DNA from 3 places in the Streptomyces sp. NPDC050806 genome. Region 2 is predicted to be linked to each of the others. Evidence: riboswitches for the same ligand, from Rfam matches in the RefSeq annotation. Region 2 holds a riboswitch; each other region holds the start of a gene.
What was found. A riboswitch is a leader RNA that binds a small molecule or an ion and turns the genes downstream of it on or off. The one in region 2 is predicted to bind cobalamin.
Positions count from the first base shown of each region.

Region 1: it holds a riboswitch for cobalamin, as region 2 does, so the genes downstream of both, ACZ6WH_RS17560 (CoA-acylating methylmalonate-semialdehyde dehydrogenase) here and ACZ6WH_RS09610 (cobalamin biosynthesis protein) in region 2, are expected to answer to the same signal.
Region 3: it holds a riboswitch for cobalamin, as region 2 does, so the genes downstream of both, ACZ6WH_RS30745 (energy-coupling factor ABC transporter permease) here and ACZ6WH_RS09610 (cobalamin biosynthesis protein) in region 2, are expected to answer to the same signal.

Region 1 covers NZ_JBVJIF010000005.1:322,238-328,137, forward strand. The annotation lists gene scpA (methylmalonyl-CoA mutase) at 1-1,141, opposite strand, end outside; gene ACZ6WH_RS17555 (methylmalonyl-CoA mutase family protein) at 1,141-2,949, opposite strand; cobalamin riboswitch at 3,123-3,296, shown strand; gene ACZ6WH_RS17560 (CoA-acylating methylmalonate-semialdehyde dehydrogenase) at 3,525-5,048, shown strand; gene ACZ6WH_RS17565 (acyl-CoA dehydrogenase family protein) at 5,055-5,900, shown strand, end outside.
Region 2 covers NZ_JBVJIF010000003.1:56,056-61,955, reverse strand. The annotation lists gene ACZ6WH_RS09620 (putative cobaltochelatase) at 1-1,186, opposite strand, end outside; gene ACZ6WH_RS09615 (cobyric acid synthase) at 1,359-2,888, opposite strand; gene ACZ6WH_RS09610 (cobalamin biosynthesis protein) at 2,885-3,853, opposite strand; cobalamin riboswitch at 3,988-4,186, opposite strand; gene ACZ6WH_RS09605 (hypothetical protein) at 4,321-4,569, opposite strand; gene ACZ6WH_RS09600 (inorganic phosphate transporter) at 4,602-5,852, opposite strand.
Region 3 covers NZ_JBVJIF010000010.1:296,704-302,603, forward strand. The annotation lists gene ACZ6WH_RS30730 (ATP-binding cassette domain-containing protein) at 1-17, opposite strand, end outside; gene cbiQ (cobalt ECF transporter T component CbiQ) at 14-763, opposite strand; gene ACZ6WH_RS30740 (energy-coupling factor ABC transporter substrate-binding protein) at 770-1,138, opposite strand; gene ACZ6WH_RS30745 (energy-coupling factor ABC transporter permease) at 1,135-1,839, opposite strand; cobalamin riboswitch at 1,870-2,052, opposite strand; gene ACZ6WH_RS30750 (Nramp family divalent metal transporter) at 2,091-3,512, opposite strand; gene ACZ6WH_RS30755 (phosphoglycerate dehydrogenase) at 3,624-4,598, opposite strand; gene ACZ6WH_RS30760 (HpcH/HpaI aldolase family protein) at 4,595-5,398, opposite strand; gene ACZ6WH_RS30765 (aldo/keto reductase) at 5,432-5,900, opposite strand, start outside.

The DNA.
Region 1 (5,900 bases), on a different contig from region 2:
CCGAGAAGTCGGTGGGCAGCGCGAGCGCCTCGTCGAGCGCGTTGGTGTGCAGCGACTGCGTGTGGCCCTGTGTGGCGGCCATGGCCTCCACACAGGTGCGCGTGACGTTGTTGAAGACGTCCTGGGCGGTGAGCGACCAGCCTGAGGTCTGGGAGTGGGTGCGGAGGGAGAGGGACTTGGTGTTCTTCGGGTCGAACTGCTTGACCAGCTTGGCCCAGAGCAGGCGGGCCGCGCGCAGCTTGGCGATCTCCATGAAGAAGTTCATGCCGATCGCCCAGAAGAAGGAGAGCCGGGGTGCGAAGGCGTCCACGTCCAGGCCCGCGTCCCGGCCGGCCCGGATGTACTCCACGCCGTCGGCGAGGGTGTAGGCCAGTTCCAGGTCGGCCGTCGCGCCGGCCTCCTGGATGTGGTAGCCGGAGATGGAGATGGAGTTGTAGCGGGGCATCCGCTGCGAGGTGTACGCGAAGATGTCGGAGATGATCCGCATCGAGGGCTTGGGCGGATAGATGTAGGTGTTGCGGACCATGAACTCCTTGAGGATGTCGTTCTGAATGGTCCCCGCCAGCTTCTCCGGCGGTACGCCCTGCTCCTCGGCGGCGACGATGTACAGCGCGAGGACCGGCAGCACCGCGCCGTTCATCGTCATCGACACCGTCATCCTGTCGAGCGGGATGCCGTCGAAGAGCTGGCGCATGTCGTAGATGGAGTCGATGGCCACGCCCGCCATGCCGACGTCACCGGTCACCCGCGGGTGGTCGCTGTCGTACCCGCGGTGCGTGGGCAGGTCGAAGGCGACCGACAGGCCCTTCTGACCTGCCGCCAGGTTCCGCCGGTAGAAGGCGTTGGACTCCTCGGCCGTGGAGAAGCCCGCGTACTGGCGGATGGTCCAGGGCTGGTTGACGTACATCGTCGGGTACGGGCCGCGCAGGTACGGGGCGGTGCCCGGGAAGGTGGCCAGGAAGTCCAGGCCCTCCAGGTCCTGCCCGGTGTAGAGCGGCTTCACCGGGATGCCTTCCGGCGTTTCCCAGAGCCGGTCGTCGCCGTCGGCGGCCTTCTTGAAGGCCGCGCGCCACTCGTCGGTGGCCGCGCTCCCGGTGGCGGGTGTCCCCAGCTCGATCGCGGAGAAGTCGGGGATGGACATCAGGACACTCCCATGCGGTCGAGCGTGGCGGAGAGCACGGCAACGGCGTCGCCGCCGGCGGACACGTAGGTGTCGACACCCGCGTACGTGCCGGGGCGGCCCGCGAGGAACACGTGGTGCGCGCCCGCTTCCCGGAGCGTCCGTGCGGTGGCTTCGGCCTGCTCCTCGTAGAGCGTGTCGCTGGAGCACAGGCACACTTCCCGGGCTCCGCTCTCCTCGAAGGTGCCTTCGGTGACGGGCTCGATGCCGCCCGCCTGGAAGAGGTTGGCGGCGAAGGTCAGCCGGGCGGTGTGGGCGGCGGCCGGGCCGAGCGCGGCGAGGAAGACGCGGGGCCGCGTGCCGGTGGCGGCGAGGTGGGCGTCGGAGCGTGCCCGCAGCGCCTCGTACGCCTCGTCCCGCCGTACCCGGGGCAGGCCCCCGGCGGGCGGCTCGGGCGCGGGTTCGCGGACGACCGGCTTCTCCGCCAGGTGCGGGAACTCGCTGACTCCGGTGAGGGGTTCGCGTCGCGCGGCGAGCTTGGCGGAGCGCTGCGACCAGGTCTCGGCCAGCCGTTCGCCGACCATGCCGGAGCGCAGCGCCGCCGCCTGCCCGCCGGACCGCTCGATCTCCTGGAAGAAGTCCCAGGCCGCGTGCGCGAGTTCGTCCGTGAGCCGTTCCACGTACCAGGAGCCGCCCGCCGGGTCGATCACCCTGGCGAGGTGCGACTCCTCGATGAGGATGGTGGAGGTGTTGCGGGCGATACGGCGCGCGAACGCGTCCGGCAGCCCGAGCGCGTGGTCGAAGGGCAGTACGGTCACGGCGTCGGCGCCCGCCACTCCGGCGGCGAGGGTGGCGACCGTGGCGCGCAGCATGTTCACCCACGGGTCGCGACGCGTCATCATCACCGGCGAGGTCACCACGTGCTGGAGCTGCGCGCCCGCCTGCGGCGCCCCGCAGGCCTCGGCCACCCGGGCCCACAGCCGGCGCGCCGCGCGCAGCTTGGCGACGGTCAGGAACTGGTCGGCGGTCGCGGCGTACCGGAACTCCAGCTGCGCGCAGGCCTCTTCCGTGCTCAGCCCGGCGTCGGTCAGCTCGCGCAGGTACGCGACGCCCGTCGCCAGGGAGCAGCCCAGTTCCTGCGCCGCCGATCCGCCTGCCTCGTGGTACGGCAGGGCGTCGACGGTCAGCGCCCGTAGCCCGGGGTACCGCGCGGCACACGATCGGGCCAGTTCGGTCACCGGGGCGATGTCGTACGAGCGTCCGGTGCGGGCCTCGTGGCCCAGCGGGTCACCGCCCAGGTTGCCCCGCGCGGCGTCGGCGGCGACGCCACGGTTCTCGTACAGCCGCAGCAGCTCCCGCGCGGCCGGTGCGACCTCGTCGCCCGCGTCCAGGACGACGGGCGCCAGGTCGAGGTACACGCCGTCGAGGACGCGGCCCAACGAGGCAACGGGAATGCCGGACCCGCCGACGGTCAGCCACAGGGAGGTGACGCCGTTCTCCAGGTCGGTCAGGACGGCTTCGCCCTCCGCGGCCGTGTGGCGCTGGCGTACGTCCCAGCCGCCGGCCGTGTTGCCCTCGGCCCGGCCGCCGCGTACGAAGGGTGCGAAGCCGGGCAGGCCGGGGTCGGGCGCGTGGTCGCGCGCGGTGTAGAGGGGGCGGGTGCGAAGCCCGTCCTCCAGCGCGGTGGACAGGGCGTACTCCGCCTCGGCGCCAGAGACTTCCTTGCCCGACTTGCGCAGCACACCCGCTACCAGGTGCTGCCACTGCTCATGTGTCGCGTCAGGGAACTCGGCCGCCAGGGAAAGCCCGTCGTCAGGCAGGACCGTCATGCTCGGATGTTAGGCCACGTTAACAATGGAGCGGCAGAGGGCAGGGCTGTGACCTTGTTCTCTTCCGCCGGGTGGCATGAACCGCCGCCCTGCCGGGGTAGGGGACCGGGCCCTCGTCGAGAAGCGGCGGACGGGCCGGCGGGGGTGGAATTACCAGGACGTCCAACTATATAGTCGCCGCCAAGGCCCGCGGTGCAGGGAAGCCGGTGCGATTCCGGCGCGGTCCCGCCACTGTGACCGGGGAGTACGCCGTCGAGCAGCACGCCACTGACGAGAGAGACGTCGGGAAGGCGGGCGGCGCGCGCTGATCCGGGAGTCAGGATACCGGCCGCGGGATGTTCCGTGTTGTCCACGAGGATGGAGCTGACACGCATGGCATCGGTGCGCGTTCACGATCCCGGCGGTCCCACCCGGCCCACCGTGATTCACCGAGGAGCCCCACCGCACACGGCCGCCACGGCCTGACGGCCCCTCCGCCATACGCGATCTCGCGCAGCCCCGCCCGCGTACGCCACCGCGTCCGCGTGCGACGGCACCGCGCGCCATCCCGGATCACCTGACGAGAGCAGGCACCCATGATCCGCGCAACCGACCGCGCCTCCGTGCGCGAGCTGACCCACTACGTCGGCGGCAAGCACATCCCGGGAACCTCGGGGTCCTACGGCGACGTGCACGACCCCAACACCGGCGAGGTCCAGGCCCGCGTGCCCCTCGCGAGCAGGGCCGAGACCGAAGCGGCGATCACCGATGCCGCGCGGGCACAGCGGGAGTGGGGCGGCTGGAACCCCCAGCGCCGCGCCCGCGTCCTCATGCGGTTCCTCCAGCTCGTCGAGCAGGAGAAGGACGCGCTGGCCCGGCTGCTGTCCTCCGAACACGGCAAGACGGTCGCCGACGCCCACGGTGACATTCAACGGGGACTGGAGGTGGTGGAGTTCGCGGCAGGCATTCCCCACCTGATGAAGGGCGAGTTCACCGACAACGCCGGCACCGGCATCGACGTCCACTCGCTGCGCGCACCCCTCGGGGTGGTCGCCGGCATCACCCCGTTCAACTTCCCGGCGATGATTCCGCTCTGGAAGGCCGCACCGGCCCTGGCCTGCGGCAACGCCTTCATCCTCAAGCCTTCCGAGCGGGATCCGTCCGTCCCGCTGCGCCTCGCCGAACTCTTCCTGGAGGCCGGCCTGCCACCCGGCGTGCTCAACGTCGTCAACGGCGGCCGGGAAGCCGTCGACACCCTCCTCGAAGACCCCCGCGTCGCCGCCCTCGGCTTCGTCGGCTCCACACCCGTCGCCGCGCACGTCTATGCCACCGCCGCCGCCCACGGCAAGCGCGCCCAGTGCTTCGGCGGCGCCAAGAACCACATGGTCGTGATGCCGGACGCCGACCTCGACCAGGCCGTGGACGCGCTGATCGGCGCCGGATACGGCTCCGCCGGTGAGCGCTGCATGGCCATCTCCGTGGCCGTCCCCGTGGGGGAGGAGACCGCCGACGCGTTGGTCGCCCGCCTGAGGGAACGCATCGCCGGGCTCCGCATCGGCCGCAGCGACGACCCCGACTCCGACTTCGGACCGCTCGTCGGCAGGGACGCCGTCGACCGGGTCCGTTCGTACGTCGACCTCGGTGTCGAGGAAGGCGCCGAACTGGTCGTCGACGGAAGGGACTTCACCCTGCCCGGACACGAGAACGGCTTCTTCGCCGGGGCCTCCCTGTTCGACCGGGTCACCCCCGCGATGCGCATCCACCAGGAGGAGATCTTTGGTCCCGTCCTGACCGTCGTACGCGCCGCCGACTACGAAGAGGCCCTGCGCCTGCCCAGCGAGCACGAGTACGGCAACGGCGTGGCCGTCTTCACCCGCGACGGCGACACCGCCCGCGACTTCGCCAGGCGCGTCGACACCGGCATGGTCGGCGTCAACGTCCCCATCCCGGTGCCCGTCGCGTACCACACCTTCGGCGGCTGGAAGCGGTCCGGCTTCGGCGACCTCAACCAGCACGGCCCCGACGCCATCCGCTTCTACACCCGTACCAAGACGGTCACCTCGCGCTGGCCCGCCGGCCTCCGCGAAGGCGCCAGCTTCACGATCCCGACGATGGGCTGACCCGCAATGACCAGCACTCTGCTCACCGAGGACCAACAGGCCCTCGTCGAGACCACCCTCGACTTCACCCAGGACCACCTCGCCCCGCACGCCCTCGAATGGGACCGCGACAAGCACTTCCCCGTCGACGTCCTCCGCAAGGCCGCCGGACTCGGCCTCGGCGGTGTCCACGTCCGCGAGCAGTCCGGCGGCTCCGGCCTCGGCCGTGCCGACGGCGTCCTCGTCTTCGAAGCCCTCGCCTCCGGCTGCCCGTCCGTCGCCGGCTACCTGTCCATCCACAACATGGTCGCCTGGATGATCGACCACTACGGTGACGCCGCACAGCGCGAGCGATGGCTTCCCCGGCTGTGCGCCATGGACGACCTGGCCGGCTACTGCCTGACCGAACCGGGCGCCGGATCGGACGCCGCGGCCCTCACCACCCGGGCCGTGCGGGACGGAGAACACTGGCTGCTCAGCGGGGTCAAGCAGTTCATCTCGGGTGCGGGAGCCGCCCAGCTGTACGTGGTGATGGCCCGCACCGGTGGCGACGGCGCCGACGGGGTGTCCGCGTTCGTCGTCGACAAGGACGACCCCGGCGTCTCCTTCGGCCCGAACGAGCGGAAGATGGGCTGGAACGCCCAGCCCACCCGGCAGGTCGTGCTGGACGCCGTCCGGCTGCCCGCCGACCGCCTCCTGGGCGGCGAGGGCCAGGGCTTCCGCATCGCCATGAACGGCCTCAACGGCGGGCGCCTCGGCATCGCCGCCTGCTCCCTCGGCGGCGCCCGCAGCGCCCTCAACGCGGCCCTCGCCCACCTCGCCGACCGCGAGGCATTCGGGCAGCGGCTCCTCGACGCTCAGGCGCTGCGCTTC
Region 2 (5,900 bases):
CGGGGCGCTGGTCCGGTACGGACGGCTGCTCGGGGCCCGCGTCCGCACCCGACGGCTGCGGCGCGTCGTCCGGGCCGTCCTGCGGCGGCTGTCCGCCGCCCCCGTCGGGACCTCCGCCGTCCGGCCCGTCGTCCGGGCCCTCCGGCTCGGGGTCCGGCTCGTCGTCGTCCTGCGGGCCGTACTCCTCCAGCGTCCGGTCGAGCTTGTCCTCGTCGAGGCCGGGGGCGTCGAAGGGGTTGCGGCGGCGCCGGTGCGGCAGCGCGAGGAGCGCGGCCTGCCGCACGTCCTCCTCGGCGACCTCGCCCCGGCCCGCCCAGGCGGCGAGCGCCGTCGCGGTGCGGGCCATCACGATGTCGGCGCGCATGCCGTCCACCTCGAACGCCGCGCAGGTCGCCGAGATCTGGCGGAGCGCGGCGTCGCCGAGCGCAACGCCCGGGAGCAGCGCGCGGGCCGTGGCGATCCGCTGCCGCAGCGCCTCCTCCTCGGCGGCCCAGCGCGCCGCGAAGCCGGCCGGGTCGGCGTCGTACGCCAGCCGCCGCCGGACCACCTCGACCCGCTGGTCGGGCTCGCGGGAGGCGGCGACCTCCACGGTCAGACCGAAGCGGTCCAGCAACTGCGGCCGCAGCTCGCCCTCTTCGGGGTTCATCGTGCCGACCAGCAGGAAGCGCGCCGCGTGCCGCACGGAGACACCCTCGCGCTCGACGTACGAAGAGCCCATGGCGGCGGCGTCCAGCAACAAGTCCACGAGGTGGTCGTGAAGCAAGTTGACCTCGTCGACGTACAGCACGCCCCGGTGCGCGTCGGCCAGCAGGCCCGGCTCGAAGGCCTTCACGCCCTCCGACAGTGCACGCTCGATGTCCAGCGCGCCGACGAGACGGTCTTCGGAGGCGCCGACCGGCAGCTCGACCATCCGCGTGGGGCGGTCGACGCCGGCGCCCGCCTGGTCGTGCGGCCCGTCAGGACAGTCGGGATCCGGAGCGGCCGGGGCGCAGGAGAAGCGGCAGCCGGGCACGACGTCGACGTGCGGCATCAGCGAGGCGAGCGCCCTGACGGCGGTGCTCTTGGCGGTGCCCTTCTCGCCGCGGACGAGCACGCCGCCCACCGCCGGTGAGACGGCGTTCAGCAGGAGCGCCAGCCGCAAGTCGTCCATGCCGACGATCGCGGTGAACGGGTACGGGGTGGTCACGTGCTGATCACTCCTTCGAGTGGCTTGCGATTGCTGCTGGCCGAACTGCGGGCGCTGTGGGAGATCGTTGAGCCCTGTCCCCCGCCTGAGCGGGGATGTTCCACTCCTGCACGAGCACGTGATCGAGCTCCTGCTGTGGTCCCCGCCACCGCGGGGTTCTCGCCGGGGGCGCTCACGGCGCCCCCGGCGGGACGAACGGCAGGCCCGGGGGCACCCCGTTCTCGATCAGGCGCAGCAGCGCCTCCGTGTCGGCGTGTTCCTCGATCAGGTCGCCCAGCGCGTCGAGCTGTTCCTCGCGCAGCGCGTCGAAGCAGGTGTCCGGCGCGGGCACGAACGCGCGCCCCGCGTCCGCCGCGACCCGGCGCAGGAACGCGCGCCGGAAGCCGTCGCTCTCCAGGGAGCCGTGCCAGTGCGTGCCCCATACGGAGCCGACGCGGCAGCCGTCCAGGAACGGCTCGTCGCCCTCCCGGACGCCGGCGACGCCGTGGTGGATCTCGTACCCCGCCACCGGCTCGCCCAGCGCCTCGCCCTCGGGCCTGGCCAGGGTCTTCTCCGCCGCGAACCGCACGCGTACGGGCAGCAGTCCGAGCCCGTCGACCGCGCCGGCCCGCGACTCCACCTCGTCCTCGATGTGCTCGGCGAGCATCTGGAAGCCGCCGCAGATGCCCAGCACCGGGCGGCCCTCGGCGGCCCGGCGCGCGACCGCGTCCGCGAGCCCGCGCTCGCGCAGCCACTGCAGCGCCCGTACGGTCCCGCGGGTGCCGGGCAGCACTACGAGGTCGGCGTCGGCCAGCTCCTCGGGGCGGTCCACGAAGCGCACCACGACGCCCGGTTCGGCGGCGAGCGCGTCCACGTCGGTGAAGTTGGACATCAGCGGCACGGCCGCGACGGCGACGCGCAGGATGTCGTCGCCGTGCGGCGCCGCGACCGTGCTCTCGCGCACCGCGCCGCGGAGCGACACCCGCAGGCCGTCCTCCTCGTCGATGCCGAGCCCGTGCCGGAAGGGCAGCACGCCCAGCGTCGGCCGGCCGCTCAGCTTCTTGAGCATGTCCAGCCCCGGTTCCAGCAGCGTCACGTCGCCGCGGAACTTGTTCACCAGGAAGCCCGCGAGGTGCGCCTGGTCGGCCTCGGACAGCAGCGCCGTCGTACCGAAGAAGGACGCGAAGACCCCGCCGCGGTCGATGTCGCCGACGACGACCACGGGGAGGCCCGCGGCGCGCGCGAGCCCCATGTTCACGATGTCGGTCCGGCGCAGGTTGATCTCGGCCGGGCTGCCCGCGCCCTCGCAGATCACCGCGTCGTGCGTACGGCGCAGCTCGGTCAGGCAGTCGGTGACCGTGCCGAGCAGCTTCTCCTGGCGCCCGGAGTGGTAGCCTCGCGCGCTCAGCTCGCCGACCGGCCTGCCCAGCAGCACGACCTGGCTGCTGCGGTCGCTGCCGGGCTTGAGCAGCACCGGGTTCATCAGCGCGGTCGGCTCGACCCGGGCCGCCGCGGCCTGCATGGCCTGCGCCCGCCCGATCTCCGCGCCCTCGCGCGTCACATACGAATTGAGCGACATGTTCTGGGCCTTGAAGGGCGCCACCTTGACGCCCTTGCGCGCCAGCCAGCGGCAGATGCCCGCCGTCACCACGCTCTTGCCCGCGTCCGACGTCGTCCCCGCGACCAGCAGTCCGCCGCCGGGCCTTTCCCGCGCTCCGCTCACCGCGGCCTCCTCGTCCCTCGCGCCGCGCGCACCGCGCCCACGGCGATCCGCGCCCCGACCGTCGTCGCCAGCGCCAGCGCGCTCACCCGGCGCGACAGGCGCACCGCACGCGCGATGTCGGCCCCCTCGACCGCGCGGGCACCGCCGTTGAGCACCGGGCGGTGCTCGACCCGTCCCGCGTACGCCAGCGTGCCGCCCAGCCGTACGCCCAGCGCCCCGGCGAACGACGCCTCCACGGGGCCCGCGTTGGGGCTCGGGTGCCGCTTGCCGTCGGCCCGCCGGCTGCGCCACGCGCCGCGCGGATCGGGCCCGGCGGCGGTGGCCAGCAGGGCGGTCAGCCGCGCCCCGGGCCAGCCCGCCACGTCGTCCAGCCGGGCCGAGGCCCAGCCGTACCGGCGGTAGCGGTCGGACTTGTGCCCCACCATCGCGTCCAGCGTGTTCACCGCGCGGAAGGCGACCAGGCCCGGCACACCGCCGACGGCGCCCCAGACCAGCGCGCCCACGACCGCGTCGGAGGTGTTCTCGGCGACGGACTCCACGACGGCGCGGGCCATCTGCGGCCCGTCCAGCGCCTGCGGGTCGCGGCCGCACAGGTGCGGCAGCCGCTCGCGCGCCACGTCGAGATCGCCGGCTTCCAGCGCGCCGCCGATGGCGCGCGCCTCGCGGCCCAGCGTCGTACCGCCCAGCACGGCCCAGGTGGCGGCGGCGGTCAGCGCGATGCGGGCGGGGGCGCAGCGGCGTACGGAACGGGAGAGCAGGGCGGCGCCCAGCGCTGCCCCACCGGCGCACAGCGCGGTGTGCGCCGCGCCGTATCCGCGGTGGTCGCGCCACAGCCCGCGCTCCACGGCGGCCGCTGCCCGCCCGAAGGCGGCCACCGGGTGACCGCGGCGCGGATCGCCCACGGCCAGGTCGCCGAGAAAGCCCAGAGCCGCGCCGCACGCATAGGTGGCGTGTTCGGCACGCATCGTCGGATCAGCCCGCCGTCGTGCCTCGGCGGGACGGCCGGCCGCGGTCGCGTGCCGGGCGTACGGCGGAGGGCAGGGGTCTCGGCTCGGAGCCCGGCATGGCGTGTGTCCTCACTCAGGGTCCGCGCCCTGGCTCGACGTGACCGGCGACGAGAGTCTCCTGGCTCCCGGATCGACGCTTCCCCCGGCCTTCCAGCCCGTGCCTGTGGCGGGCCGTGGCTTCTTCTGGAGGAGCGCTCCCCGGTGACAGTGGCGGGACCGCGCCGGATTCTCACCGGACTTCCTCATCTGTCGCCGAATGGCACCGGGCAGTCCACCACGTGCCGCGAAAGCCGTCAACTCACCCTTGACCTGCGACGCAGGCGTATGCCGGTCCGTGTGGCCGACACCACAGGCCGGGGACACGCGAAGGCGCCCGGCGGCCGCGGAGTACGCGGCGCCGGGCGCCTTCGGGTGCGGTGCGGGGGTCAGCCGGCGACGATCAGGAAGATGCCGTAGCCGACGGCCGCGAGGCAGAGCGTGAAGCAGGCGTACCCGCCGGCGCGGGCGACGGCCGAGGAGCCGCCGGCGGCGACCGCGGTGGCGCCCGTCCCGCCCTCCTGCGGGGCCTTGCGGGACGTCCCCACGATGCCCAGGGTGAACAGGCCCACCATGCCGACGGTCACCACGAGCGTGGTGCCGAAGACCTGGCCGAGTGCAGCCCAGTCGATGTTCATGGCGTCGGTTCCTTAACGCGAGCGGCCGGCGGTCAGCGGACGGCCGTGGTGGCGGGGGAGCGCTTGGCGGACTGCGCCGGGATGCCGTCGATGGTGCCGGCTCCGGCCGTGGTCGCGCCCGCGGGCGGCGGGGAGACGGTCTGGAGCGCGGTGGTGACGACACCGGCCGGCTCGACGGGCTCCACGTCGTTGACGTTGCTGTGGTCCACCGGCTTGCGGCGGGAGGCGGCCCAGATGGCACCGCAGATCGCGAGGCCCAGCACGGCGACGGTGGTGACGCCCCAGGTGCCCTGGCCCGCCAGGAAGGCGGCGCCCGCGGCGACCAGGCCGGCGGCCGGCAGGGTCAGGCCCCAGGCGATCACCATGCGGCCCGCGGTGGACCAGCGCACCACGCCGCCCTTCTTGCCCAGGCCCGAGCCCATGACCGAGCCCGAGCAGACCTGGGTGGTGGAGAGCGCGAAGCCGAGGTGCGAGGAGGCCAGGATCGTGACGGCGGCGCCGGTCTGGGCGGCGAAGCCCTGCGGCGGCTGGATGTCGGTGATGCCCTTGCCCATCGTGCGGATGATCCGCCAGCCGCCCAGGTACGTGCCGAGGGCGATGGCGAGGCCGGCCGAGGCGATGACCCACATCGGCGGGTCGGCCTGCGGGGCGAGCGCGCCGCCGGTGATCAGCGCGAGGGTGATGACGCCCATCGTCTTCTGGGCGTCGTTGGTGCCGTGGGCGAGGGAGACCAGGGCGGCCGAGGCGATCTGCCCGGCGCGGTAGCCCTTCGCGGTGTCCTGCTCGGCGCGGTTGCGGGCCAGCCGGTAGGTGAGCCGGGTGGCGAAGGTCGCGGCGAGGCCCGCGACGATCGGCGCGGCCACGGCCGGGATGAGGACCTTCATGACGACGGCGTCCCCGTTGACCCCGCTCATGCCGACGGACACCAGGGTCGCGCCGATCAGGCCGCCGAAGAGGGCGTGCGAGGAGCTGGAGGGGAGACCGGCGAGCCAGGTCAGGAGGTTCCAGACGATGGCACCGACGAGGCCGGCGAAGATCACCTCTGGTCTGATGCCGGCGCCTTCGTCGATGATGCCGCCGGAAATGGTCTTGGCGACCTCCACGGAGAGGAATGCGCCGACGAGATTCAGCACCGCCGACATCGCCACCGCGGTCTTGGGCTTCAGTGCCCCGGTGGAGATGGTGGTGGCCATGGCGTTGGCCGTGTCGTGGAAGCCGTTCGTGAAGTCGAACACCAAGGCCGTGACGATCACGATCCCGATGAGAAGCGTGATGTGTTCCATTCACCCAGGCAATCAGTTCGATGGTCAGTGACGCGAGCGACCGTACGG
Region 3 (5,900 bases), on a different contig from region 2:
GCGGGGGAGTCGCTCATGACAGCGGCCTTTCCAGAACGAGGGTGAGGACGGCCAGCGCGACCAGCAGCGCCGCGCTCGCCGCCGTGAAGCGCGCGGAGATCCGTGCCTCGGGCACCAGGACGCGCAGCGTGCCGTCGTACCCGCGTCCGGCGAGCCCGGTCTGGAGCCGCGCCGCCCGGTCGAAGGCCCGCACGAAGGCGGTGGCGGCGAGCCCGCCGAGCGAACGCCAGGCGGCCGCCCGCGTGGTGTGCCCCAGCCGCGCGGCCTGCGCCTCGCGGATCCGCCGCACGGAGTCGAGCAGCAGGAAGCTCATGCGGTACGTGACCAGCGCGACGTCCACGACGGGCGCCGGCACCCCGGCCCGCACCAGCCGCGGCAGCAGGTCGGACATCGGGGTGGTGAAGGCGAACAGCAGCACGCCGAGGGAGGCGGCCGAGGTACGCAGCAGCAGCTCGGCGGCCCGGACCGCACCGCCCTCGGCCGGCGACACGAAGCCGTCCGCGCCGCCGACCTGTACGAGCAGGGGCAGCGCGCCGGTGACGCAGAAGCCCAGCGGCACCCGGTACGCGCGCCACAGCCGGCGTCCGGGCACGCCCGCCGGGCCGAGCAGTACCGCGAGCGCGGTCAGCAGGACGAGCGCGGCGCCCGGCCAGGGCGGCAGGGAGATCGCCAGGACGGTGAGCCCCAGTCCGAGCACGGCCTTGTCCACGGGGTGGCGGCGGCGCCAGCGACTGCTGTGCGCCGCCGCGTCGATCGGCAGCACGGGGGCTCAGGCCCCTTCGGCGGCCGATGTCCCGGCACCGTCCGGCGCGGGCCCGTCGTCCTGACGTGCCCGCGCCCGCTCCTCGCCCTGCCGGCGGCCGCGGCGCAGCCCGAAGTAGTACGCGAGCACGCCGGCGCCGAGGGCGGCCTGGAGGGCGAACAGCGCCGACTCGATCTCCCCGGACGGCGGTTCGTAGAGCGGCGAGAACCACGGCTCGTAGTCCGGCTCGATCTTGGTGATCGCGGTCTCCGCCTCGGCGTCGGAGCCGGTGAACGGTTCCTTCTTGTGGTCGCCGAGGCCGAGGGCCAGCGGCAGGACGGCGAGTGCGACCACCGCGAGCAGCAGCAGTGCGTTGATCTTCGTGTGGCGCTTCACCGGGCCGCCTCCGCGGTCGCGTCGGACTGCTTCCGCTCGCCGCTCAGGAGCACGCCCAGCCGGGTCAGTTCGCCCTTGCTGGACTGCACCAGGAGCCGCATCACCAGGACGGTCAGGAGCCCCTCGCTGATGGCGAGCGGGATCTGCGTGACGGCGAAGATGGAGCCGAACTTGCCCAGCGCGCCCAGGAAGCCGCTGCCCGGGTCGGGGAAGGCCAGCGCCAGCTGCACGCTGGTGACGCAGTAGGTGGAGAGGTCGGCGACGAACGCGCCGAAGAACACGGTGACCATCAGCGGCACGCCGTACCGGCGCAGCAGCCGGTAGACGCCGTACCCCGCCCACGGCCCGACGATCGCCATCGAGAAGGCGTTGGCGCCGAGCGTGGTCAGGCCGCCGTGCGCCAGCAGCAGCGCCTGGAAGAGCAGCGTGATGGTGCCGAGCACCGCCATGATCGGCGGGCGGAACAGGATGGCGCCGAGGCCGGTACCGGTGGGATGCGAACAACTTCCGGTCACCGAAGGCAGTTTCAGCGCGGACAGGACGAACGTGAAGGCGCCCGAAGCGCCGAGGAGCAGGGTGCTCTCGGGGTGCTCCCTGACCTCACGGGTGAGTGACCGGACTCCGTGGACGACGAACGGCGCCGACGCGACGCCCCAGGCGACCGCGTGCGCCGGTGGCAGAAAACCCTCGGCAATGTGCATGGCTCAGCAGACCCTCTCCAGCACCTCGTGGATGGTTGACGTGCCGAGGCCGGTCTCCTGGCTGACGGGTACCACCGCCCGTGCTCCGCCTTCCCGGGTCACAAGGACCCAGTGGCTGCCCGCGAGGGCCGGAGCCGGACTTCCCGATCACAGTGGCGAGGGCCGCACCGGCATCACACCGGATTTCCCGTTACCAAGGCGTGGCGACAGTAGTGCCAGGCCGTCGGTGCTGGCAAGCACGGCCGTGCCGCTCACCCGGCCGTGACCACGCCCACCGTCTCCAGGACTCCGTAGACGCCGACGCACAGGATGGCGACGCTGCTGACGACCAGCGCGACGGTCATCCACGGACTTGTACGGAAACGCCGTGGTACGCCGGTGTGGCGGAGCCGCCAGACCGCGACCACCACGGCGAGCAGGAAGATCCCGCCGCCGATGCCGCCGATCTGGACCATCAGGACCGGGGACTGCACCCACAGGAAGAAGCAGGTCCATATCAGCGGCAGGGTCCAGGTGAGGACGCGGATGGTGCGGGTGCGGCTGCGTACGTCGCTCCAGTCGATGACGCCGAGCATCCCGAGGGTGTTGGTCCACAGCCGGGGCACGGAGGCGGTGGAGCCGATGAGGGTGGAGAAGAGCACCGCGACGGCGCCCACGAGGAACAGATACTCGGCCCAGGGGCCCATGGTGTCGGTGTAGATCCGCGAGAGCGTGGTGATCATCGCGTTGCCCTCGGGCACCAGACCCTGCGGGTGCAGCACGGCCGCGCCGATCACGTAGAAGGACAGGGTGCACACCACGCACACCGCCAGCCCGGCCAGCGCGTCCAGCCGCATCACCTTGATCCAGCCCGCGGCCCGCCGGGCCCGCTCCTCGCTGCCGTCGTCGGGGCCTGCCCAGCGCGCGTAGCCCTTCTCCAGGCACCAGTACGTGTACGTCGTCATCTCGTCGGCGCCGACGCCGGTGATGCCGAAGACGGCGAGGGCGATGCCGACCGTGCCCGCCGGGATGTCGAAGCCGAAACCGCTGCCGAGTTCGCCGGCGCCGTAGCCGAACCCGGTCCCGGGCAGGCCCACCGCGAGACTGACGGTGATCAGTGTGAAGACGATGACGGAGGCCACGCAGGCGCGTTCCACCAGGCTGTACTTGCCCGTCTGGAGCAGGAGGACGGCGGCCAGGGTGACGGTCACGGCCCAGAGCGCGAGCGAACCGGCGCTCAGCGGCCCGCCGATCACCGGCCAGAGCACGGAACACGCCGCGGCGGTGCCGCCGATGATGCCCCCGCGTTGGAACATCTTGGCGAAGTCCATACCGATCCAGAGCCAGTTGATCCACCCCAGCCGGCCGATGCGGGGCCCGACCTCGCGGTAACCCTCCAGCGCCGTACGGCCGTTGAGGATGGTCCAGCGGGCCAGCTCCATCTGCACCCAGACCTTGACGCCGGTCGACACGATCACCAGCCACAGCAGCGCGAACCCGGCCTTGGCGCCGAGCGCGGTGGTGGTGATCAGCTCCCCGGAGCCGACCACGGCGGCGGACAGCACGAAGCCGGGGCCGAGGTGGCGCAGCCGGTCCCGGAAGGAGGCGGGCGCCGGCCGGGCGTCCTCGGCGCGCAGGGCGTACGGATCGGCCTGCGCGGGCGCCACTGGCGGGGCGGTCTCGGTGGTCGGCATGGCGGTGTTCCTTTGCTGGATCCGGCGCCGTCGCCGGAGCGGAAGGGAAACAGCGGTGCGGTGGGGGGGCTGCGCGCGAGCCGGTGCACGCGGAGCGCGTACGGGGCCGCCTCAGCCCGCGGGGTGGAGCGGGGCCTGCCCGGCGAGGACGCGGAGGACGTCCTCGGCGACCGTCAGGCCCATGGCGCGGTTGGCCTCCGGAGTGCAGGCGGCCATGTGGGAGGTGAGGGTCACGCGCGGTGCGGTGCGCAGCGGGTGGCCGTCCGGCAGCGGTTCGACGGCGAACGCGTCGAGCGCGGCGGCGGCCAGCTGCCCGGAGTGCAGCGCCGCGGCGAGCGCGGTGTCGTCGACGAGGTCGCCCCGGGCCGCGTTGACCAGCACGGCGCCGGGCTTCATGGCGGCCAGCCGGGCGGCGGTCAGCAGCGGTTCTCCGGCGGGCGGCAGGTGCAGTGTGACGATGTCGGCTCGGCCCAACAGGGCTACGAGCGCGGCCGGTTCGGCGCCCTCGGCGGTCACGGCGTCGCCGGGCACGTACGGGTCGTGGGCGAGGACGCGCATCCCGAAGGCCCGTGCGTAGCCCGCGACCAGCCGGCCGATCCGGCCGAAGCCGACGACGCCGAGGGTCCTGCCGTGCAGCTCGGGACCGAAGTGCTTGGGCCAGCCGCCCGCCACGACCGCGGTGTGCGAGGCGGAGATCCGGCGGGTGGCGTCGAGGATGAGCCCGAAGGTGTACTCGGCGACGGCGCGGGAGTTGGAGCCGGGCGCGCACACCACGGGGATGCCGCGTGCGCGCGCCGCGTCGAGGTCGATGGTGTCGGTGCCCACGCCGTGCTTGGCGATGACCTTCAGCCGCGGCGCGGCGTCCATCACCTCGGCGGTGATCCGGTCCATGCCCGCGATGACGGCGTCGGCGCCGGCGAGCCGGCGAGGCAGCTCGTGCGGGGGCAGCGCGGTGTCCTCGTACGGGCGGAGCGGGCCGGCCCCGCCGTCGGCGAGCAGTTGCCACGGCTCGGCCGCGTGCCGCGCGAAGGTCGGCGTGGTGATGAGCGTGGTGCGGCCCGGCCCGCACGCGTCCGCCGCGGTCACGACCGGGTGCCCCGGGCCGCGTCGAGGTGCGCGGCGGCGATCTGCTGGAGGTGGACCACGTCGGCGCTGACGGTGGCGAAGGTGTAGCCCTCGTCGAGGCGGCGGGCGGCGCTCGCGCCGTCGGCGTTGTGGATGCCGGCGGCGATCCCGGCGGCCTCGGCCGCCTTGCGGATCCGGGCGAGGGCCGCCTCGAAATCCTCGGCCACGTCCGGGTCGGCCGAGGTCTTCCCGCCGATGGCCAGGCGCAGGTCGGAGGGGCCGACGTAGATGCCGTCGAGGCCGGGGGTCGCGCAGATCTCCTCGACGTTGGCGAGCCCGTCGGCGGTCTCGATCATCGCGAGGACGGCGGTCTGCTCGTGGGTGTCGGCCGGGTCCGGGCCGATCCGCAGCTGGGCGCGCATGGGTCCGTAGGAGCGGCGGCCGTGCAGTGGGGTCTCCCCGCCGGAGGCAGGGGACGGATAGCGCGCGGCGGCGACCGCGTCGGCGGCGTCCTGCGCGGTGTCGACGAGCGGCACGATGACGGCGGCGGCCCCGGCGTCCAGGGCACGGCCGATGTACGTCATGTCGTTGGCCTCGACCCGGACGATGCCGACGGCGGTGGAGCCGCGGGTGTCGGTGGCGATCAGGTTGTTCAGCAGCCCCTGGTAGCCGAAGAGGCCGTGCTGGGCGTCGAACGCGAGGTAGTCGTAGCCGATCCGCGCCAGGCGCTCGGCGGCGACCGGCGAGTCGAGCAGCGACCAGTAGCCGATGAGGCGCTGCCTGGTGCGCAGGGCGGTGGTGAATTCGGCTGCGGTGGTCATACGGGTGTCCCTCCGGAGGTAAGGGTTCGCGGCTCAGCGGTTGTAGGCGGGCATGGGGCCGCGCAGGCCGGCGCCCACGGCGTCGCAGGCTTCGGTGACGTCGGCGGGGAGCGGACCTGCCTGGGCGGCGGCGAGGTTGGCGCGCAGGTGGCCGACCCGGGAGCCGCCGAGCAGCAGCGCGTCGGTGGACGGGCGGTCCAGCAGCCAGCGCAGGGCCAGTTCGGTGAGCGGGAGGCCGGCGCCCTCGGCGATCGCGGTGAGCCGCGCGACCGCGGCGAAGAGGTCCTCGTTCCAGTAGCGCTGCCGGTACATCGCGGCGAGCCTGGAGTCGCCGAAGCGGCCGGTGGCCGGGTCCGCGCCGAAGTGGTGCCGTCCGGTGAGGAGCCCACCGCCGAGCGGGTTGTAGACCATGGTGCGCAGGCCGCTCACGGCGGCGTACTCGGTGTACTCCTCCTCGATACGGCGGGCGAGGAGGTTGTGCAGCTGCTGCGCGACGACGGGG